DNA from 3 places in the Oceanobacillus phoenicis genome. Region 3 is predicted to be linked to each of the others. Evidence: riboswitches for the same ligand, from Rfam matches in the RefSeq annotation. Region 3 holds a riboswitch; each other region holds the start of a gene.

Region 1 (8,113 bases), 980 kb from region 3:
ATAAAGGAACGAACCTTTTCTCTCGAACCCTCGTATTGGTCTGTTGCTCTAGTACCAAGTGTATGAACTCCACGATGTACATTGGAATTATGTTCCTTATAGTAAGCCTCGACAGCCTCAATAACCGAAAGTGGTTTTTGAGATGTTGCAGAAGAATCCAAATATACAAGTGGATGTCCATTTACTTCTTGGTTTAAGATAGGAAATTGTTGTTTAATGGCATTTACATCCATTAATAAACTTTCCTTTCAATTACTTGCGTTAATTGTTTACGAACAGATTCAATTGGGATCTGTGATACTACTGGTGCTAAGAAACCATGAATTACAAGGCGTTCTGCTTCTTCTTGCTTAAGACCACGACTCATCAAATAATACATTTGGATTGGATCCACACGGCCAACAGAAGCTGCATGGCCTGCAGTTACATCGTCTTCATCAATAAGAAGAATCGGATTTGCATCTCCACGTGCTTTTTCACTTAACATAAGCACTCTAGATTCTTGTTCTGAATTTGACTTCGTACCACCATGCTCAATTTTACCGATTGCATTAAAGATAGTAGAAGCTGCACCTTTCATTACACCGCGCTGTAGGATATATGCATCTGTTTGTTTACCAAATTGGCGGATACTTGATGTGAAGTTCTGTGTTTGTTTTCCACGCCCTACAGAAACTGCTTTTGCTTCAGAAGTTGCATTATCTCCTAATAGATACGTAATGTTTTCAGAAACGGTGTTACCATCATTCATTTGACCTAATGCCCAATTTATTTGAGCGTCACGATGTCCAACTCCACGACGGTTCACGTAAGTTGTTGTACCTGCAGCAAAATTATCTACAGCACCATAAGCTACTTGTGCGTTGTCATGTGCAAATACTTCAGTAACAATATTTGCTACAGAAGCTTGCTCGTCATTATGAGATAAATAGTTCTCTACATAAGTAACAGAACTACCTTCTTCAGCTACTACTAAAACATGGTTGAATAACGCATTATCTGCGTCTTCTTGCCAGAAAATAGCTTGTAACGGTTCTTCAATTTGTACATTTTTAGGTACATACACGAAAATACCGCCGTTCATTAATGCAGCATGTAGTGCAGTCAGTTTGTTTTGATCAACTGCTACTGCGTCTTTCATGTAATATTTTTCAACTAGTTCACTATGCTCATTCATTGCAGTAAAGATATCTGTGAAGATAACGCCTTTAGAAGCTAAGTCACTTTGTAACGTACTATAAGCAACGGATTGATTGCGTTGAATAAGCAAGTTATTAGGTTTGTTCTCGTCATCGAAATAAACTTTTAGTTCTTCCGGTAATTCTGATAAGGAAGAAATTGATTTACCTTCTTTATACTCATGTTTAAAATCAGTGAAATTCCAATTCGTAATTTTCGTTTTATCTGGCTTCGGCATATCTAATGAATCAACCATACCTAAAGCACTTGAGCGCAATTTCGTCATCCATTGTGGCTCATTACGATCTTTTGAAAATTGGTTCGTATAATCTTGATTGAATGGAAGTTTTGTTTCTACAGTCATGCTATCCCTCCTTACATTACGCGTTTTGTTCAATAGTTTCGTCTTCGATACCTAATTCTTCTTTAATCCACTCATAACCTTCTGCCTCAAGACGTTTTGCAAGTTCTGGTCCACCAGACTTCACAACTCGACCTTGCATCATTACATGAACAAAGTCAGGTGTAATGTAGTTAAGTAGACGTTGATAGTGAGTGATGATTAGGCATCCAAATTCGTCAGAACGCATTTTGTTAATTCCTTTAGAAACTACTTTCAATGCGTCAATATCTAATCCAGAGTCGATTTCATCTAGAATTGCAATTTCTGGTTTTAATTGCATTAATTGCAGGATTTCATTACGTTTTTTCTCTCCACCAGAGAAACCTTCATTTAAGTAACGTGTAGCCATACTTTGATCAATATCAAGATAATCTAAATCTTTGTCTAATTCTTTAATAAATTTCATTAGTGGGATTTCGTCGCCCTCTTCACGTTTTGCATTAATAGCTGAACGTAAGAAGTCAGAAGTTGTAACACCACTAATTTCACTTGGATACTGCATCGCCAAGAACATTCCAGCACGAGCTCGCTCGTCAACTTCCATCTCTAATACGTCTTCACCGTCAAGAGTGATACTTCCTTCTGTTACTTCATATTTAGGATGCCCCATGATTGCTGATGCTAATGTTGATTTACCAGTACCATTTGGTCCCATGATTGCGTGAAACTCTCCACCCTTTATAGTAAGGTTTACCCCTTTTAAAATCTCTTTATCCTCAATGCTTACATGAAGATTTTTGATTTCTAAAACTGATCCTGACATAAAACATACCTCCAAGTACTTTATTTTCATCAAATGAATTTATATCCATTCTCAATTTATTCTCATTACAATCTTAAAGCATTTCAAATTAATTATCAACTCTTTTAAGCTATACCTATCTTGTCGTTAACGGTTATTTCTAACACGTTTGATAGCTATTCATAAGTATTAAATAGGTGAAAATTTTACTGAATCATTAAGAAGGACATCTAAGTTTATTTTAACATATTATCAAATTTATCTGTAATAATTATAAAAGACTGATGTCGTATTGACATCAGCCTTTAAAATTTATTTTGGTATTTGTGAATTCATTTCAGATGCCACTGATTTGGCATCATGGTATTCTTTATCTCTCAGTTTTTCAACATGAATTTGTTTTTCTAAACTTCTTCCATATTCCTCATAATTCATTCCTCTTGATTGTCCCAGTCCTTTTTCCATTTCCGAAGTATAGTTTAAATCCATTCCACTGGTAATAATAAATCATCCTTTCTTATTCGTTAACATTAAAAATGCTAACACAAGGACTATTCCCGTACAAAATGGATTTAAACCTTGATTTCTCATTAAAACTTCATTTCTCTAGAATAAGTCACTTTAACTGAGTTTTCTATACAATTCTTACATTTTACTCTCTATTACTTACTTCATTAGTTAGTTGGTGTTGGCACCACTGCTCCATCATAATTTTCAATGATAAAGTTTTGAATTTCTTCTGATTGTAACACTTCAACTAATGCTTTTAATGCCTCATTATCCTTATCTTCAGAACGAACTGCAATCACATTTACATAGTCCGATTCTTCATCTTCAACAAATAAAGCATCTTCTGTTGGATTTAATCCAGTATCAATAGCATAGTTCGTATTAATAACAACTAACGCATCTTCTTCACTATGGTAGTATTCAGGTAAGAACCCTGGTTCTGTTTCAGCTGAAAATTGAAGATTTTTCGGGTTTTCCGCGATATCATCAATCGTAGCTGCAGAATTTTCTACACTTTCATCTAATTTAATTAAACCTTCTTTTTCAAATAAAGAAAGAATACGACCATGTTCAGCAACCGAATTACTTAAAATAACTTCTGTACCTTCTGTGATTTCTTCAACACTAGATATATTTTGAGAATATACACCCATTGGTTCCACATGAATGCCACCAATAGATTCAATCTCATAGCCGGTATCAGCAATGGTTTGTTCTAGAAAAGGAATATGCTGAAAATAGTTTGCATCAATACGTTCATCAGCTAAATCATCATTAGGTAAAATATAATCTTGGTACTCTTCAATATTTAATGTAATACCTTGCTCTTCTAATAATGGCTTTGCTTCTTCTAAAACTTCCGCATGTGGAACACTAGATGCACCAACCGTAATTTCTGTTGTTTCATCAGACGATTCATCACCTGATGAACCTTCATCACTTGTTCCACAAGCTGCTAATAACCCCACAATTGCAATAGTTAACAATAATAATAATCTCTTCATCTCTGTATTCTCTCCTTTTAACATTTTATTAATTTCATCAAGTAGTGAAGTTATTTGAGAATTCTACTTTAACGTTTATCAAGTTTTCTAGTAATAGCATCCCCGATAAATTGGAAAATAAATACGATAAGAACGATAATAATCGTACACCATAATACAACATCAAAGTCACGACGTTGGAACCCAAAATAATAAGCATAGTTTCCAAGGCCACCTGCTCCAATTGCTCCAGCCATCGCTGTATATCCTATCAAAGCAATTGTTGTAACCGTTATTCCAGACACAAGTGCCGGTTTTGATTCAGGTAATAACACTTTGAAAATTATTGTTCTTGTCTTCGCTCCCATTGCTTTTGCAGCTTCCACTACACCTTTATCTACTTCATTAAGGGCAATTTCTACTAATCGTGCATAGAATGGAGCAGATCCAATAATTAGCGCTGGTAAAGCAGCATTAGGACCACGAATCGTCCCCATCAGAAAATCGGTAAACGGAAATAGTAATAGAATTAATATAATAAATGGTATAGCTCTGAAGATGTTTACAAAGGCGGCAACAATATTATTCACTACTCGATTTTCCCATATATTTCCTTTTGAAGTAAGGAATAATAGTAACCCAAGTAAAATCCCAAAAATAGCGGTTCCTACCATTGAAATAAGTGTCATGTAAAAGGTCTCGTAGGTTGCTTCAATTAAATCTTCTATTTTTATTCCTTCAAATAAACTATTTAGCATGTTGAATTACCTCCAATTCAACAGACTCTTGACTTTCAATAAAACTTCTAGTTCGCTCAATTTCACTGTCATTTCCTGTTACTTGAACTACCAGTGCTCCATAGCTGCCTGCTTGTGTCTGTGTAATATTTCCTTGGATAATATTTAAATCTACAGAAAATTGTTTAGCTATCTGACTAATTAAGGTTTGATTTGTAGTCTCTCCTAAGAAGTGAATTCGATATAAAACTCCATCAGGATAATTTTCAACGATTGTTGACATATCACTATCCTCATTAGAACTCATAACTTGTTCAACAAACTTTCTCGTCACTGATTGCTTCGGATTTGTAAATACATCAAGGACTTGTCCTTCTTCTACAACTTTTCCTTCCTCCATAACAGCTACACGATTACAAATTTTACGAATAACATGCATTTCATGCGTAATTAAAATTATCGTTAAGTTTAATTTTTCATTAATATCTTGTAATAATGATAAAATCTGATTAGTCGTTTCCGGATCAAGAGCAGAAGTGGCTTCATCACATAATAATACTTTCGGAGAATTCGCTAACGCTCTTGCAATACCAACACGCTGTTTTTGTCCGCCACTTAATTGTGAAGGATAAGATTTCTCTCTTCCTTCAAGTCCAACTAAACCAATTAATTCGTTTACCCTACGTTTTCTTTCTTGCTTATCAACACCTGCAATTTCTAAAGGAAATCCAATATTATCTTCTACTGTGCGTGACCACAATAAATTAAAATGTTGAAAAATCATTCCTATATCTTGTCGTGCAACACGAAGGTCTGTTTTATTTAATTCCGTGATTACTTGATCCCCAATGGTCACTTTTCCAGATGTAGGTTCCTCTAGTCGGTTAATTAAACGTACAAACGTACTTTTACCAGCTCCACTATAACCGATTACGCCATAAATATCGCCATCTTCAATATTGAGGGTCAATGAGTCTACAGCTTTGATGTCTTTTTGATTTAGTGAAAATACTTTGCTTAACCCTTCTATAGATATCAATGTTTATTCCTCCTCTTACTCTCCAACAACCATTTCGTTTAGTTTCCCCACATTTCGTCAAAATAAAAACGCCTTTCTGTTAAGAGAACAGAAAGACGTACGTATTTATCGTATATCGTCTGACGTTCTCTCATCTTTCATTTTCTGCAGGAATTGGCACCTTTCATTAATTATGAAGGTTGCCGCGGTTTCACAGGGCCAGTCCCTCCACCGCTCTAGATAAGAGATATCATATTGTTAATGGTTATTTTTAATTAATTCAGTGTACCTATCTTAGCATGCGCTTATAGGACTGTCAATCAATATATTACGTCGCATTTGAAAATAATTCTGGTTGGTATTTTATCAAATAATCATATATATTTGCAGTTGAATAAAACGTATATATTTTTTCGACAACTTCTCCATTTTCCACAAATAATAAGCATGGTACACTTTCGATTTGGCTATCCTGCATATACTCAGGATGAATAGAAGCATTCATTTCGTGAAAAATGTCTTGTTGATGAAGCCGTTCAATATTCTCTAACATCGCCCTAGCAACAGAACAAGTTCCACAGAATGGTGTGTAAATATAAACCACACCTCGTTCAATATGTTGGTTCCATTCCTTCATAAATTAATCACCTTACATTCCTTTATAACAAAAAAGATGGATGTACAGAAAACCGCGCACCAATTAAAGCATTAGCTAAAATTTTCATTGGTGTAGCCGCAACTTCACGATACTCACTGCTAACATAAATATGCTCTGCATGAGGTAATTCCCTTGCCAATTGTTTTCTTAGTTTCATCCCTGAAGGGTCCTCATCCACTAATATATAAACATCCTTTTCATCTAAATCATATGTTTCTAATAGTTCGTCAAGTTTTTCAACACCTAAAGTTCCATTTGTACAAACGATTTTAACATTGTCATCAATGATTTTTTCAATTTGTCGCTTATCCGACAAACCTTCTACAATAATTACTTTATTAGATTCATTTGTCATCATCGCATAGCACTCCTTATGCAAGCAAGAAACATGCTTATTTATCAGGAAAGAAATTTAAATAATTCGATTACATCTTCTTAAAAACGTAAAGTAAATGGAAGGTGAATTCCTAGGCATTATTCCCCTGAAGAATTCATTCAAAAATAAGTAGTAATTACAACCTTATGAATAAAGATTTCGTTTTATTATCATTATATGATAAAACAAAGGCTGACTATACACAAATAACGTGTAAATGTCAGCCTAAAAATTAGTCTTGAATAAATGCCTCATATTTTTCTGCAGTTAATAATTCTTCAAGTTCCTTTTCATCAGATGGTTCGATCACAATCATCCACGCTTTTTCGTATGGAGATTCATTAACATACTCCGGGCTATCTTCCAACTCATCGTTGATCTCAACTACTTTTCCGCTCACTGGAGCATAAAGCTCAGATACTGTCTTTACAGACTCTACACTTCCGAAAGGATCATCGGCTTTAAACTCTTCTCCAATTTCAGGAAGTTCAACAAACACAATGTCTCCCAATTCATCTTGAGCAAAATCTGTAATTCCAATACGTAGTTTTCCATCTTCTTGTTTTACCCATTCGTGCTCTTTAGAATACAATAGATCTTGTGGCAAACTCATAAACAATCCCTCCAAATTATCATTCCAATTTAACTATACAATCTATACTATCATTTTTCTAGTTAAAATTACTTCCAAACCTTTTCAAATACTTCTTCTTTAAAGCCAATTGTTATGTTATCCCCATCTGTCACAATCGGGCGTTTAATTAACATACCATCTGAACTTAATAAATCTGCTATCTCTTTTTCAGATAGCTGATTGACTTTATCTTTTATATTAAGTTCACGATATTTTTTTCCACTTGTATTGAAAAATTTTTTTGCAGGAAGCTCACTGATATTTATCCACTTTTGAATCTGATCAGAAGATGGGGTCTCATTTACAATATGTACTGCTTCGTAATCTATTTGATTGTCATCAAACCATTTTTTTGCTTTTTTACATGTGCCACAATTAGGATACCAATAAAATTTAATAGCCATCATATTCCTCCTACATGTTTTCTTATCGTGGACATTTTACCACATTTAGTTGTGCAATACATCTTGTAGGAAAAGTAAAAAAATAAAACACCCCATAATCGAAACCACGTCTCTTAATTAGGAGTGAAGTATCATCGCTTATTATTTATTCATATTTTGTATGTTTGCAATTGTTCCACCATCAACTCGAAGATCTGTTCCGGTTATATAAGATGCTGCATCACTAATTAAGAAATTAACTGCAGTTGCAATCTCCATCGGCTCTCCTTCTCGTTGTAGAGGTGTATGCTCAAGCATTACTTTCATTTGTTCCTGTTTGGAAGATTCTTGTCTGCCCATGGGAGTATTGATTGTTCCCGGTGAAACAGATACAATCCGTGCTCCTTTTTGCCCCCACTTCCACGCTTGATCTTCTACCATTACTAAGACACCTAACTTAGACAAACTATATGCCGTTCCTGAATTCCCT
Region 2 (8,113 bases), 2.8 Mb from region 3:
AACGAATGGCCGTGCTGGTTTAGCAGCTCGGAATTTAGGTTCAAGCCAGAAACTATTAGATATGTCGACTACTTATGCAATAGAAAGAGAACAATTCGGTAAGTCAATTATTGAACACCAAGCAGTTGCACACATGTTAGCAGAGATGGCTGTAGAGATAGAAGCATTACGTGCTTTAACTTATAAAGTGGCATGGATGGTTGACAATGGAGAAAATGTCATTAAAGAAGCAGCGATGTTAAAACTGTATGGTTCAGAAGTATATAACCGAGTAGCGGATAAGGCAGTCCAAGTGCACGGAGGGATCGGTTATATATCTGATTTTCCTGTGGAGCGATTCTATAGAGATGCGCGCATTACGCGGATTTATGAAGGAACATCGGAAATTCAGAAGAATATTATTGCTGGACAATTAAAAAAACATTATAGCTAAGGATAAGTTGTAGGGAGGTATAGGTATGGAAGATTCGATCGTTATTGTCAGTGCAACTAGAACACCAATTGGAGCATATGGGAAATCATTGAAAAACGTATCTTCTGGTTATCTAGCAAGCCATGTAATCAAAGAATCGTTGCAAAGAATAAATATTCCAGCTGATCACATAGATGAAGTTATTTTAGGTGAAGTAAGACAAACGACGGAAGCATCGAATATTGCTAGAGTGGCAGCACTTAGAGCTGGTCTCCCCAAACAAGTGACTGCTTTTACAGTAAATAGATTATGTGCTTCTGGCATTCAGGCGGTTACATCTGGAGTGCAACAAATCCTTAGTAATCAAGCTGATATTGTCATAGCTGGTGGAACAGAGAGTATGAGTCGTTCACCAATATACTTACGAAACACGAGATTTGGAGGAGATCAAACAACTATCGTCGATTCAAATTTAGAAGCAGGACAACAACCTCAAGAAATCTATGGTAAGAATTTATCTATGGGTATTACAGCTGAGAATGTTGCTAGGAAATACGTTATATCTAGAGAAGATCAAGATACATTTGCAATAGAAAGTCAGCAAAGAGCAAAAAAAGCTATAGAGACTGGACGTTTCAAAGAAGAGATAGCTCCTATCCAAGTTGTGGAGAAAAAGCAGACATCTGTATTTGCAGTAGATGAATATCCTCGATTTGATACATCTTTAGAGAAATTAGCAAAGCTAAATCCGGTATTTGAAGCAGGTGGAACGGTGACTGCAGGTAATGCTTGCGGAAGAAATGATGGTGCTTCGGCTGTAATTATCATGAAAGAATCTCGTGCCAATCAACTTGGTTTGCAACCACTCGCTAGAATCAAAGACTGGAGTACAGCAGGTGTTTCTCCTAAAGTTATGGGGATTGGTCCAGTACCGGCAGTTAAACAACTTCTTAAACGAACGAAGAAAACATTACAAGACATAGATTTAATCGAATTGAATGAAGCTTTTGCTTCTCAATCTATCGCTGTCATCCGCGAACTAGGTTTGGATCATGAAAAAGTAAATGTCAATGGAGGGGCAATTGCGTTAGGTCATCCGGTCGGTGCTACAGGAACACGAATTATAACAACATTAATCTATGAATTAATGAAAAGAAAACAGCAATATGGCATAGCTACTTTATGTGCTGGTGGCGGACAAGGGATGGCACTATTAATCGAACAGTGCTAAGTTATTTTTCAGTAACAGGATATGTTGAATTGATATGGCTGAGTGATTGTTTAATTAATCGACGTAAAACATCAAGATTAATATCGCTGAGTTTGTTAATATAAACACATGATTTGCCGGTAGTATATTTACCTAAAGCTGTCATTAATTCACTATCTTGAACAATATCTGTTGCAAGATAGAGACTAATTTTTGATTTTCTGGGAGAGTATCCTACCATTAAAAATTCTCCGGAGTGGCCGGAAGCGTATTTATATTTGTATTTTCCAAAACCAATAATACTTGTTCCCCACATCTTTGCTTGATACTCAGTCGAATCGGTAAATATATCTAATAGTTTATAAGCATCTTCTTTTTTTTGAAGATGATCCACACTTTCGATGAATTGAATAACACTGTCTTCTGTTTCTTTTGTTTTTAACTCATACATTTTTAGCACTCCTAAGTATAAAGGTTAATTATAGTATAACAAATGAAATAAGTTATTTTTATGAAATATGGATATTGTGCTGTTTTTATTTCCAATGCCGATGACTCGCTTATTTAGAAGACACTGCTCTAACATACTAGGAAGAGAAAACCCTTTTCCTAGTGTGCTCTATTTACTAAAATTCCTGTAAATCGCTTATGATTTGGTAATAAACATATTCTATGCACTAATAATTCTTGATTTTCTTTCGTATTTGCCATATATTAAGCTAGGTTATTCTGAGCAGGAGTCACCGTCTTCCATTTCAATCAAGTCCAACTCATTGCTATTGTTGAAACATTAGACAAAATAATTCTTTAAAAAATAATAAATGAATAATTTAAATTTCCTATTGATTATTTTATGGTTATCATTTAAGATGTTAAAAAGTTAATTTTTAAAAAATTTAATAAAGTTAGACTTATCAAGAGAGACGGAGGGATTGGCCCGATGAAGTCTCAGCAACCAGCCTTACATGGGTATGGTGCTAATTCCAATAGGCTTACATGCCTTAAAGATAAGAAGAACAATGTATGCTTACCTTTCTTCTTACTTTTAGAAGAGGGGTTTTTTGTTTGTAAAAATAATTGAGGAGGAGATTTTAATGAAACGTAGTTTAAAAAGACGTTTGCAAGAAGGTACCGTAATAGCAGGGGAAGGGTATTTATTTGAATTAGAGAGGAGAGGGTATCTACAGGCAGGTTCATTTGTACCTGAAGTTGCCCTTGCGAACCCGGATGCGTTAAAACAAACATATCGTGATTTTATGAATGCTGGCTCTGATGTTGTTTTAGCATTTACATATAATGCACATCGAGAAAAAATGCGCATTATCGGAAAGGAAGATCTATTAGAACCTTTGAATAGAAGTGCTATTCGTTTAGCAAAAGAAGTAGCGAAAGAGCATCCTGTGGAGGAGGCATTAGTGGCAGGAAATATTTCTAATACAAATATCTTTGACCCTGATGATGAATCGAGCAAAAATCAAGTAAGAGAGATGTTCGCTGAAATGGCTCAGTGGAGTAAAGAGGAAGACGTTGATTTTATTAATGGAGAAACATTTTATTATCATGAAGAAGCAGAAATCGCGTTGGAAGAAATATTGAAAAAAGACTTGCCAGCAGTCATTACACTGGGATTAATGGGAGAAAATATTTTAAGAGATGGCTACACGGTAGAGGAGTCTTGTAAGATTCTATCAGAAAAAGGAGCACTTGTAGTTGGAATGAACTGTTTCCGAGGTCCAGACACGATGCAACCTTATATAGCCAAGATTAGAAATCATGTAACCGGTTATGTAGGAGCTTTGCCCATTCCATATCGTACATCAAATGAGCATCCGACATTTTTTAATTTACCAGATGGTGGTTGCAGTTGCCATTTGCCTACGGAAACAACTTTTCCTACTGCTTTAGATCCGCTTTACCATAACCGTTATGAACTAGCTGAGTGGGCAAAAGAAGCAAAAGGGATTGGTGTCAATTATATTGGATTATGTTGTGGAGCATCTCCAGCAATGCTTAGAGCTGTTTCAGAGGCGGTTGGTAAGGAGACCATTAACTCTCCTTATTCTCCTGATATGGAGAAGCATTTCTTATTTGGGAAAGATAAAACATTAAAAGAGCATAATGTAGGCTATCGATTTAAGGCATAGTAAATCTCCTATTCTATTTATTTTGTTAGCAGCTTTAGTATAAAACCAAGTAGTTTTATTTAAATAATGAAAAGGAGGAGAAATTAATGAAAAGGAAGTTAATGAGTGTAGCTCTAATTATATTAATAATTAGTGTATTAGCAGCATGTGGATCAGATTCAAGTTCTGCAGAAGGAAAGCCTGATAAGATCCGCTTAGATTATGCCTATTATTCACCAACAAGCCTTGTTTTAAAAGAACAAGGATGGTTAGAAGAAGCTTTAGAAAATGAAGGAATAGGTGTGGAGTGGGTTCTAAGTCAGGGTAGTAATAAGGCTTTAGAATTTTTAACAAGTGATAGCATTGATTTTGGTTCATCGGCAGGATCTGCGGCACTTGTTTCGAAATCCAAGGGTTCTCCAATTCAAAATATATATATTTATTCTCAACCAGAGTGGACAGCGTTGGTTGCTAATAATGAGTCGGGGATACAATCTGTAGAAGAATTAAAAGGAAAAAAAGTCGCTGCCACGTTAGGAACGGATCCATATATTTTTCTACTAAGAGCTTTAAATGAAGCTGGATTATCAGCAAATGACTTAGAAATTGTAAATTTACAACATGGAGACGGTGCGGTTGCTTTGTCGAAAGGTTCTGTTGATGCATGGGCGGGGTTAGATCCACATATGGCTAGAGCAGAATTAGAATCTGATGCAAACTTATTTTATCGAAATAAAGAATTTAACACCTATGGTTTTTTAAATGTAAGAAAGGATTTTGCAGAAGAGTATCCAGATTATGTTGATGTTGTGATTGGTGCGTATGAAAAAGCAAGAGAGTGGACAATAGATAATCCGGAAGAAGCGGCAAAGATTTTATCTGAAGAAGCAGAGATGTCACTAGATGTAGCGAAACAAACTTTAGAGAGGAATGATTTTTCCAATCCTATTCCTGGAGATGAGCATCGAGATACGTTAAGAAATTCAGCAGAGGTGCTTCTAGAGGGAGAAGTTATTGAAGCTAGCACGGACATTGAGAAGGTTGTAAATGAACTTGTTCAACCATCATTTATAGAAGGGCTAAATAATGATTAGGGGTGGTTGTCTTGTCTAAGGCGTCTGAAGAAGTTATTAATTGGGATATAAATAAGTCTAAAAAAAAGAAATCATTTTCGTCATATAAAGTAATTTGGATGGGAAGTATTATCCCTATTTTGCTTTTAATTGTCTGGGAAGTATTAAGTAGATTTGGTTACTTTCCTGCGTATTTATTACCTGCACCAACGACAGTTGTAGGTACGATAATTAATCTTGCTGAAGATGGATCCTTATGGGGACATATAGGTATTACTTTATATAGAGTATTTGCTGGATTTTTCTTGGGTACTGTTGCCGCACTAATACTCGGTGGACTAGTAGGTTTGTATAGAAACGCAGAAATGTTATTTGATCCATTAATTCAAGCATTTCGAGCGATTCCTTCTTTAGCTTGGGTTCCGTTATTTATTCTGTGGATGGGAATTGGAGAGGTTTCCAAAATTACTATGATTAGTGTTGGTGTCTTCTTTCCAGTGTATTTAAATATCATAAGTGGAATTACAAGTGTTGATCGAAAGCTGATTGAAGTTGGGAAAATGAATCGATTGTCTACCTTTCAACTTGTACGAAGAATTATACTACCTGCATCACTACCTTCTTTTCTAACAGGTCTACGTAGCGGATTAGGGCTTGGATGGATGTTTGTTGTAGCCGCTGAATTAATGGGTGCAAGTCAAGGTTTAGGTTATTTATTGATTGCAGGTCAAAACACACTATCTCCTGAAACGATTTTAGCTAGTATATTATTATTCGCATTTATTGGAAAAGGTACAGACTGGATACTGAAAAAACTAGAAAATAGAACGCTACACTGGCAAGATCGAATTGTAAAGTCCTAAAAATAAAGGAGGATGAATCGTGAGTTTGGAACTAAAAGAAGTAAGTCGATCTTTTGATGGTACCCCTGCAATAAATAATATATCGTTTCGTACAAAATCAGGAGAAATTGTAGGATTACTCGGAACAAGTGGCTGCGGGAAAAGTACCATTTTACGTTCAATTGCTGGCTTGGATACAGGGTATCATGGAGAAATTACTATTAACCAAAAACGAACAAAAGGAATACAGGATTCGATAGGATATATATTTCAAGAGCCGAGGTTATTACCATGGTTGAATGTTACTGAAAATGTAACATTTGGGTTAAAAGGGAAAAAAATAAATAAAAATCAGCAAGGTTTATCTTACTTGGAAAGCGTTGGGCTATCTCAAAAGGAGAACCTTTATCCAAAGCAGCTTTCAGGAGGCATGGCTCAACGAGTCGCAATTGCTCGGGCTCTAGTTACTTCTCCGGAGATTCTATTATTAGATGAACCTTTTAGTGCATTAGACGCTTTTACGAAAATGCAATTACAAGATTTATTATTGTCTATATGGAGGAAGTATCAAACAACCATGGTGCTTGTGACACATGATATTGATGAAGCTCTATATCTATGTGATAGGATTCTTATTTTACGTGGGCAGCCTGGAACGCTGTCTGCGGAAATTGTATTAGAACAATCGAAACCTAGATTAAGAGGTAGTCAGGAGATGGCAACGGTTAAGGCAGAAATTTTGGGGATTCTTCAAATTGAAAGAGAAGAACAAAAAGAGAGTACACAAAAAATAAGATATACGATGTAAGGTAGTGACGAACTAGAATAATGAAAAGATTAATACGCGACCTACGGGGGGGAGTCAGTTTACTTGTTACTTGTTTTTTCCTCCCGTAGAGATTACGTCTGTTTTCAACAATACTTTTGTTCTGATCAATGCACCAAACTACATGTGAATACTTTTGTTCTGATCGATGCACCAAACTACATGTGATAACTTTACTACGTCCATTATCATTCCTCTTGTATATCTTATTGTTTTGTCTTAGTTCTTTAATGATTCTTCTACTTCGTATCTCCCTGCCTCTATATCAGATTGCAATGAAAATAAATAATTTTTCAATTCTAAATCCTGGATACTGTCCAGTTCACTCCATTTAAAATTAAATGGCTCCTCATCGATAAGCATGGCAAGCCAGATATCCCCGTTACTTCGGTAAGTAGCAATTAATTTATACTTCGAAGTGAAGGGAGGAATCTTAAATGACATTCCTCATCATTCCTCGCTAATTAAGTTGTATATCTAATTTATTATCGGGTAATTATCTCAGGATATAAACTAGATTGAATAAAATAATTAGGTATTTACGCCTAATTATTTGTTTGGAATGATTCTATTATAACGAATTTCTTACATAGGCCCCATTGAATGAGAATTTCTATTATTAAAGTTATTATGCAATGACAAGTCAGTTATGAAATAAAGGGCATACCGATTTTGGTCATTTGGTACAAGGTACTTTTGCCACAGCAAGATTAGACATTAGAATGTTAGCCATCCTCAAATTGATAAGATTCAATCGCAACCTGCCTAGTGAACCAGTATTAACTAACTTTAAGAAAGAATAAGCCACTAAAAGATGTTTCCCTTAATTTTTTTACATATGTATTATCTTAAACTACAAAACGAAGTTATAAATTCATTCCAATCTAGAGAATAATTAACTGGTTCTGTGGAATGGTAAAAAAAACTGTATCCTTGGAGGTATCGCGTTGAGAAGATCAATATTATCTAAATTAAAGAATATTCAATCAGATAACAAACGTGCTACTTCTATACAGGTATCTTCAAACACAAAATTATCGTTATCAAGTAAGGTAAGTACTAATCTTCAAAATATAAAAGATACGATAGGTAACCCAGAAGATTTAAATTTACGTAATATTAAAATCGGTAAGATGAAGACTATCTGTGGGATTGCCTATATTGCAGGAATAACCGATGAAATCCGTATTAATAATAGTATTATTCAAAACCTTCAACAAAATTTAAAAGATATTGACGTCGATCTCATAGAGAATATTAAGTTAGAGGTAATATCAATTACTTCTATTGAAGAATCTGAGAATATGGATAAGATTATTGATTATGTTTTAGACGGACAGACTGTATTTTTTATTGATGGTGAAAAGAAGGCTTTAATCATTGGTTCTACCGGTGGTAAAGAACGTACCGTGGAGCAGCCTCAATCTGAAACATTAATTCACGGACCACGAGATGGTTTTATAGAAAATTTAGAGGTAAATTTGTCTTTAATTCGAAAAGATATAAGAGATCCGAAATTACGATTTAAAAGTTTTGAGATTGGATCTAGATCAAAACAAAAGGTAGTACTTTGTTATATAGAAGATATCATTAATCCGAATATTTTAGAAGAAGTAACACGAAGACT
Region 3 (8,113 bases):
GCGTTATGATCAAGGAGTTAAACGTTTAGAAGAGGTATTTGGTTTACAAGTGATTCCCACTCCCAATAGTTTAAAAGGAGAAACATATCTTCATGCACATCCAGAGGCTCGTGCAAAAGATCTAATGGATGCTTTTGAGGATCCAGAAATAAAAGCAATTATTTCTAACATAGGCGGTGACGATAGTATTCGTCTATTACCATATATTGATTTCGATGTGATTCACAAAAATCCTAAAATATTCTTAGGGTATTCGGATACAACTATATCTCATTTCTTCTGTTATAAAGCAGGAATATCCTCCTTTTATGGACCATCTATCATGGTTGATTTCGCTGAGAATGTAGAAATGGATCCGTTCACTATCAAACATATCCATAAAACATTATTCTCGAACGAAGTAATTGGAGATATCGAACCACCTGAGCGTTGGACAAGTGATTTCCTAGAATGGGATATTAAAAATAAAGACACGAAGCGAACGACCTACCCTAATAAACCGTATGAGATTCTACAAGGAGAAGGTATTATACAAGGACGTTTAATTGGTGGATGTATTGACTCCTTGGAAAGTATAAAAGGGACGAAGCTTTGGCCAGAAATCGAACACTGGAAAGATACCATATTATTTATTGAAACTTCTGAGGAAGAACCGAAACCGGATCTTCTCGCTCGTTGGTTACAAAATTATGCTACACAGGGCATACTTCAAAGTGCGAATGGAATTATCTTTGCAAAACCGCATGGAGAAACCTATTACGAAGAATATAAACAAGTTATTACAAATGTATTAAAAGAAAATGGTCTATCCACACTACCTGTTCTTTATAATGTAAGTTTCGGGCATAGTGAACCAAAAGCAACACTTCCATTTGGTCGTATGGCAGGAATTAACTGTAATCAAGCTACTTTCTCTATTATGGAAAGCGCTGTGCAGGAATAAATCGGTGAATCGTATATACTAATCAGAAAATATTTTCTATTACTAATAAATCGTTTCACTTCATAAATTTGACATAATTATAGTAAAATAAGGTGACCGACTTCATAGAAAAGGGAGCTTAGATGATGAGGAAGTTTGCAGAGAAGTTATTACTACAAAATCAACATCAAAAAGAAGAGGAGCTTTGGAAGTGACGAAGCTAATCATTCCCGAAGAAGATATCATTCTTGCTGTATGTATATATATTGCTCGACAACGAGAAATCGAGCCAGGTGAAGTTAAAGTTGAACTTTTTTATGATGATTATTCCGGTTTCTCTGCAGAAATAACCACTGTATTCGGCAAACAAGAAATTGTAACAAAACATATTATTTCCGCTCTACGAGAATGGATTAAAGAAAATTTACATGCAAATCCATATGCTGGACTAAAGCTTGATTTAAATCGGACAAATGGTATTTATGCAAGACTCCGGAGTGAAGATGATTAGTATAAGTTCACATTTGCTATACTCGGAATATTTATCAGAATAATTTTATTTTTAAAACCATATTGACTTAATTTAATTTATCCTCTAGAATTACTTTCAATATAACAACTAAATATTTTACGTTTTTTCTTATCTAGAGAGATTGAGGGATCAGGCCCTATGACATCTCGGCAGCGGATTCTTTTGTTAAAGAATACTGTGCCAATTCCTGCAAATGCAATTAGCATTTGGAAGATGAGAAATGATGGCTTCTACATCTATACATATGGTTTAGAATCCCTCTTTTCTTGTCTTTCAAGAAAAGAGGGATTTTTTATTTTATCATTTGGTGAGGGGTTAAGACATGATTGAATTTCAGAATGTAACTAAAACATTCACACTTGGAAAAAGAAAAGTGGAGGCTGTAAAAGAAGTCTCTCTAACGATTGAGAAAGGAGATATTTATGGAATCATCGGATTCAGCGGCGCCGGAAAAAGCACTTTGCTTCGATTAGTAAATATGCTCGAACGGCCCACCGAGGGATCGGTACATATCCAAGGAACAGATGTTGGTAAATTATCCGCCAAGCAATTACGGGAGCGCAGAAGAAATATAGGAATGATCTTTCAAAACTTCAATTTATTCCAATCACGGACAGTCGCTGGAAATATTGCATACCCGCTTAAACTTGCGGGTACATCAAAAAGTGAAGTAAACAAAAGGGTTTCTGAACTACTACAATTCGTCGGTTTATCCGATAAAGCAAAAGATTACCCAGATCAGTTATCAGGTGGCCAAAAGCAACGCGTTGGTATTGCAAGAGCTCTCGCCACATCCCCCGATATTTTAATATGTGATGAAGCAACCTCTGCTTTAGATCCAAATACAACATCGGATATCTTGAAATTATTAAAAAGAGTAAATCGAGATTTAAGTATAACCATTCTACTTATCACCCATGAAATGGGAGTTATTCAATCGATATGTGACAAAGTGGCTGTTATGGAAGAAGGCAAAGTCATTGAGCATGGGAACGTGTTTGATACCTTTACAAACCCTTCTCACGAAACAACTAAACGATTTATTCGTTCAGTACAACAAGAACTTCCATCTGAGAAGGTGCTAAAAGAATGGACGGAAGCTGGTGGAGGTAATCTTTATCGTGTTTTATTTAAAGGCGAAAGAGCCACTGACCCTATCTTATCGAGTATAACGCGGAAACATAACATCGACTTTAATATCGTATATGGATCTGTCCGGGAACTACAGGAAAAATTATTTGGAAATCTCATTGTCTCTTTTGGAGGAGACGAACAGCAAGTTCAACAAGTTATTCATGAATTAGAAACGATTGTTGATATGGAGGAGGTGTATACACATGGGAGTTGATTGGAGTACATTTTGGCCACGAATTGTAGAGGCAACCGGAGAAACATTGCTCATGGTCACCGCAACTTTATTTTTTGGTTCCATTCTAGGTATATGCATGGGTTTATTACTATTTGTGACACGTGAAAACAACATATTAGAAAACAAGATTATCTTTAACGTATTGAACTTTATTATTAATATCATTCGTCCTATCCCATTTATCATTTTTCTAGTAGCAATCTCACAAGTTACCAGACTCGTCATTGGCACGACAATAGGAACTGCTGCCGCAATCTTCCCGATGACAATTGTTGCTAGTTTTACAATTGCTAGAGTAGTAGAAAATAATCTCGTTAGCATCGACCCTGGAGTTATCGAAGCTGCTAAAGCAATGGGTGCCAGTCCAGTAAAAATTATTTCCACTGTATTAATTCCCGAAGCGCTAGGACCATTAATTCTAGGACTTACATTTGTATCTATTTCGTTAATCGACTTCTCTGCTGTAGCAGGTACAGTTGGTGGCGGTGGTCTTGGACATATCGCGATGACATATGGCTATCAGCGATTCGACGGCAGCGTTATGCTCGTCACCGTAATCATACTTATCATTATGGTTCAAGTAGCTCAATGGCTCGGTAATACTATTTCCAAAAAAATTATGCGTCGTTAAATCAAACTATATTAGGAGGAGTATCATATGAGAAAATCATTTATTTTACTAGCATTATTCAGTTTTATATTATTTTTAGCAGCTTGTGGAAGTGATGAGGCAAAAGCTGGAGATGATGAAGTTACTGTAAAAATTGGAGTAAATGGTGCCGATGGAGTTCAATGGCCCCTTCTTAAAGAAAAAGCAGCAGAAGAAGGAATCAACATCGAACTTATCGAGTTTGCTGATTATACATTGCCGAACAACGCCTTAGCTCAGGGAGATATTGATATCAATGCTTTCCAACACATTGCTTTCTTAGGGCAATATGTGAAGGAAAGTGGTGAAGACATTGTTCCCATTGGATCTACTGTTCTTGCACCAATTGGATTATATTCCGAAAAGATCAGTGATGTTTCTGAATTGCAAGAAGGAGACAAAATTGCCATTCCAGATGATCCATCTAACCAAGCTCGCTCCTTACGCGTATTAGAGAGTGCCGGATTACTTACATTAAATGATAATTTTGGAATGTTCGGTGACCCTTCGCAAATAGAAGAAAACCCGTTGAATTTAGAAATCATTCCAATGACAGCACAACAAACTGCCCATGTACTGCCAGATGTCGCTGCATCTGTGATCAACAATGGTGTAGCTGGTCAAGCAGGCTTTGAACCAGGTGAAGATCCAATTTATATTGAAGATGCAGATGGAGAAGCAACACACCCTTACGTCAATATTATCGCAACACGTGCAGAAGACAAAGATAATGAAGTTTACCAGCGTATCGTAGAACTATATCAAGAAGAGGATATTGAGCAAGCCATTAAAGATGATACCAACGGTGGGTCTTTCTTAGTGAAATTAACGCAAGAACAGTTAGATAAAGCCTTTGAACAATTAAAAAAACAACAATAATACATGAGGAGGAAACAAAATGAGTATTGTTCAATCACGTCAAGAAGCTATCTTTCAAAATATCGAGGAAAATAAAGACAAATATATTCAAATTAGTCAGGACATTCATGCACAGCCAGAGATTGGAAATGAAGAATTTTATGCAAGTTCGAAGTTAATCCAAACACTAGAAAATGCAGGTTTCACTGTTGAATCAGCAGTTGCAGGACATAAGACGTCCTTTTTCGCATCCAAAGATAGTGGCAAAGAAGGTCCAACGATTGCTTTTCTCGCAGAGTATGATGCGCTCCCTGGAATCGGGCATGCTTGTGGACACAATATTATTGGTACAACCAGCGTTGCAGCTGCTATCGGCTTAGCTGAATCCCTTTCAGAAACTGCAGGCCGTGTCGTGGTATTAGGTACACCTGCTGAAGAAGGTGGCCCAAACGGAAGCGCTAAAGGTAGTTTTGTAAAACATGGTCTTTTAAAAGATATTGATGTGGCACTTATGCTCCATCCATCCGGAAAAACAAGTTTAACAAGTGAAACATTAGCAGTAGATCCTTTAGAATTCCATTTCTATGGGAAGCCTGCTCATGCATCTGGAGCTCCAGAAAAAGGGATCAATGCATTAGACGCTGTTATTCAACTATTTAATGGAATTAACGCTCTACGCCAACAACTTTCAAGTGATGTTCGAATTCATGGCATTATAACACATGGCGGAGATGCTCCAAATATTATACCAGAATATGCAGCAGCTCGTTTTTATATTAGAGCTGAATCTTGGGTCAAAACGGAGGAAACTGCTGAAAAAGTCCGTGCTATCGCAAAAGGTGCGGCACTTGCTACTGGTTCAACTGTTAAAGTGGAACGATTCCAAAATGAAGTAAAAGATTTTGTGCTTACAAATACACTAGACAATGTTTTAAAGAAAGAGTTAGAAAAACAAGGTGAAACCGTTGTTACAGAGCAAAAGAAAGGAAAAGGCTCGACAGATGCAGGTAACATTAGCTACGAAGTACCGACCGCCCATGGCCATATTAAAATTGGTGAAGATAATTTAATTGGGCACACAGTCGAGTTTAGAGAAGCCGCAAAATCGGACGCTGGTAACGAAGCTATTATAACAGGAGCTAAAGCCCTAGCTTCTACGGGATACCGTTTATTAACAGACAGCGAACTCCTTCACAGAGTACGTCAGTCACATGAACAAGGACTGGCTGAAAAACAATAAAAAAATATGTGGCAAAGTATATATTCAAAAGACAAATCCGAATGAATTAATTTTAATAACCCGCTTCAGAAATATACAGCGCTTATCCTAAGGCGGCTGCTGAGCCTCCGGATGCTACGCATTCGGGGGTCTCAACTAGGCCTGCTTCCTACAGGACAAAGAAGACTTCGACAACATTACATCGCACGCAGAAAATCGATTTGTATTTTCAAGGAGTCTTCGTATATTTCTTACGCTTATTCTGAATATCATACATCTTTTTGTCTCAATTTCATAATTGTTAAGTTTCATTTAAAAACTACCTTGTTCGGATTATAGTAATAACTTCGCTTTGATTGTAATGGAAGAAAGCGACTCCTGCTAAGAATAACAGAGCTTGAAGAACCATTTGAAAAGTGTTCCACTTTTCAAGTTAGATGAAGCCGTCCCTATGGTCAACGTTCGTCAGTAATGAAAATCAGAACAGCTAACATTCGGATTTTACATAAAATATCCTTTTATGACTCTTTTACAAAACTGTTTGTTATACCCCAACTCACTTATTTCATTTACCACCCTCTAACTTCATGAAATTAGAGGGAATATTAACAATATCGGTCATCATTTCTATTATATTGGTTAGTGAAATACAAAAATTTAATCCTTACGTTCTAACCCTCCTCCCTTTCATCATATATTGAAAAATAGCTTGGACTTTTGAAAGGGGGAGTAAGTTGGAATTAATTGAAGTAGTAATACAAATACTCCTTATTAATATCTTACTCAGCGCGGACAATGCAATCGTTATTGCTATGGCGAGTAGAAATCTTCCTACACATTTACAAAGTAAAGCAATTTGGTGGGGAACTTTTGGTGCTATTGCCATGCGAATTCTATTCGTATTCTTAATGATTCACTTGTTCCAAATGCCTTTTATCCAATTAATTGGTGGAATTCTTTTGTTATTTGTTTCCTATAAGTTATTAGTGGACAAGCAAGACTACGATAATATGAAAAGTGGTGAATCATTACAAGAAGCTGTATCCATCATTATCTTCGCTGATGTTGTAATGAGCCTTGATAATGTACTTGCTATTGCCGCTGTCGCAAATAGCGATTTACTTCTTGTTATCGCTGGGATTATTCTAAGTATCCCCATCATCCTAACGGCAAGTGAATTTATTTTAAAATTAATTCATAAATTCCCTGTTATTATTTATTTTGGCGCAGGATTACTCGCATGGACTGCAGGAAAGATGTTATTGAAAGAACCGTGGATTCAACAATTTTTCTCACCTGTTGGTAACCAGGAATTTATCTCGCTAATCGGACTGACATTAATAGTTTTAATGGTTGGTGGTTGGAGAAGGAAACAAATACATGTGAGAAAATAAAATAAGCACCTTGCTAAGAATAATTTATTCAAGCAAGGTGCTTATTCAATTGGAATTATCTTGTCTATCTCTTCTTTTTGTTGCTTTATTTTCAAAACGACAATCTTTCTTTTATTCGGTTACTTGCTTTGGTAGGTTTTTGCTTTTATAAATAAAAGAATGGTGATAATCGTTCCAATTGTTCCAAAACTAAATAGGATTATTTGTATCGAAATATCCATCGCTGTTAATCCAGATACTATCGCATATGCCAACGGATCAAACCCGTTCATCGCTAAAAATATAATACTCATTACCCTTCCCATAATATGGTCCTCCGTAAGTTCTTGCGCTGCAGTAAAAAACGGAACAAATACGAATGACATTGAAAATCCGATAAAGAAAACCATAAGAGTTAGAAATGTCAGGTTAGGCACTACTGCAAAAATTAGGAATGCGATCATTGCTCCAGCTAATCCAACTAAAGAGGTCTTCCCTTTATTTTTAATTAATACGGAACTCAATATTCCTGTACCAATTAACAGACCAATACCTAAACTTGATTCCATATAACTTAGATTTAACGGAGATCCCCCATAACTTTCCACTAGAAATGGAATTGCAATATGCAATGTACCAAAAACGAAGAAATTAAGTGTAATTAAAACTATTAAACCTGTTAATAAGAAGTTCGACCTCCGAATGTACTGAAAGCCTTCCTTCATTTCCTTCATTGGATGTTGTTGCACTTCATGTTCTACTGGAGCTTCCTTTATAAATCTTGGATAAATGATAACTGCAGATAAAAACGCCAGAATCGTTGCAACGAAATAACTTCCTGCTACGCTAACAGTCTCCATTAAAATCCCTGCAAGTATAGGACCAGCAATAAATGCGATCTGGTCCGCGCCTTGGAAAATAGCATTCGCTTGTTGTAGTTGTCTTCTCTCTACAATCTTAGGAATTAACGACGAGCTTGCCGGACCAAAAAAAGCATCCAACATTCCAAATCCTGCCGCTATGATTAATAGCATCATAATCGATGCTGTATCATTCCATACAAGGATAAATAACAAAAACAATAATACCCCTTGCATGAAATTCGTAACAAACATAATAGATGTTTTTTTATAACGATCTGCTAAGATTCCACCAAAAACCATCATGGCAATACGTGGAACAGTAGAAGCG

The links. Region 3 has a riboswitch for S-adenosylmethionine ahead of ABC346_RS05945 (methionine ABC transporter ATP-binding protein). Riboswitches for the same ligand answer to the same signal wherever they lie in the genome.
Region 1: it holds a riboswitch for S-adenosylmethionine, as region 3 does, so the genes downstream of both, ABC346_RS10340 (methionine ABC transporter ATP-binding protein) here and ABC346_RS05945 (methionine ABC transporter ATP-binding protein) in region 3, are expected to answer to the same signal.
Region 2: it holds a riboswitch for S-adenosylmethionine, as region 3 does, so the genes downstream of both, ABC346_RS19490 (homocysteine S-methyltransferase family protein) here and ABC346_RS05945 (methionine ABC transporter ATP-binding protein) in region 3, are expected to answer to the same signal.

What each region holds. Positions count from the first base shown of each region.
Region 1 is NZ_JBDFME010000001.1:2,084,809-2,092,921, reverse strand. It holds gene ABC346_RS10370 (cysteine desulfurase) at 1-233, opposite strand, end outside; gene sufD (Fe-S cluster assembly protein SufD) at 233-1,543, opposite strand; gene sufC (Fe-S cluster assembly ATPase SufC) at 1,560-2,345, opposite strand; gene ABC346_RS10355 (YuzK family famiily protein) at 2,637-2,813, opposite strand; gene ABC346_RS10350 (MetQ/NlpA family ABC transporter substrate-binding protein) at 2,999-3,838, opposite strand; gene ABC346_RS10345 (methionine ABC transporter permease) at 3,907-4,575, opposite strand; gene ABC346_RS10340 (methionine ABC transporter ATP-binding protein) at 4,565-5,593, opposite strand; SAM riboswitch class I at 5,721-5,819, opposite strand; gene ABC346_RS10335 (thioredoxin family protein) at 5,901-6,209, opposite strand; gene ABC346_RS10330 (toprim domain-containing protein) at 6,232-6,588, opposite strand; gene gcvH (glycine cleavage system protein GcvH) at 6,839-7,219, opposite strand; gene ABC346_RS10320 (arsenate reductase family protein) at 7,288-7,644, opposite strand; gene ABC346_RS10315 (SDR family oxidoreductase) at 7,786-8,113, opposite strand, start outside.
Region 2 is NZ_JBDFME010000001.1:3,885,390-3,893,502, reverse strand. It holds gene ABC346_RS19505 (acyl-CoA dehydrogenase family protein) at 1-433, shown strand, start outside; gene ABC346_RS19500 (thiolase family protein) at 459-1,643, shown strand; gene ABC346_RS19495 (DUF1801 domain-containing protein) at 1,645-2,073, opposite strand; SAM riboswitch class I at 2,531-2,636, shown strand; gene ABC346_RS19490 (homocysteine S-methyltransferase family protein) at 2,717-3,766, shown strand; gene ABC346_RS19485 (aliphatic sulfonate ABC transporter substrate-binding protein) at 3,853-4,839, shown strand; gene ABC346_RS19480 (ABC transporter permease) at 4,851-5,681, shown strand; gene ABC346_RS19475 (ABC transporter ATP-binding protein) at 5,701-6,468, shown strand; gene ABC346_RS19470 (hypothetical protein) at 6,706-6,930, opposite strand; gene ABC346_RS19465 (spore germination protein) at 7,434-8,113, shown strand, end outside.
Region 3 is NZ_JBDFME010000001.1:1,104,525-1,112,637, reverse strand. It holds gene ABC346_RS05955 (S66 family peptidase) at 1-943, shown strand, start outside; gene ABC346_RS05950 (YxcD family protein) at 1,134-1,433, shown strand; SAM riboswitch class I at 1,560-1,674, shown strand; gene ABC346_RS05945 (methionine ABC transporter ATP-binding protein) at 1,777-2,802, shown strand; gene ABC346_RS05940 (methionine ABC transporter permease) at 2,792-3,454, shown strand; gene ABC346_RS05935 (MetQ/NlpA family ABC transporter substrate-binding protein) at 3,482-4,351, shown strand; gene ABC346_RS05930 (M20 family metallopeptidase) at 4,371-5,570, shown strand; gene ABC346_RS05925 (TerC family protein) at 6,284-6,943, shown strand; gene ABC346_RS05920 (MFS transporter) at 7,063-8,113, opposite strand, start outside.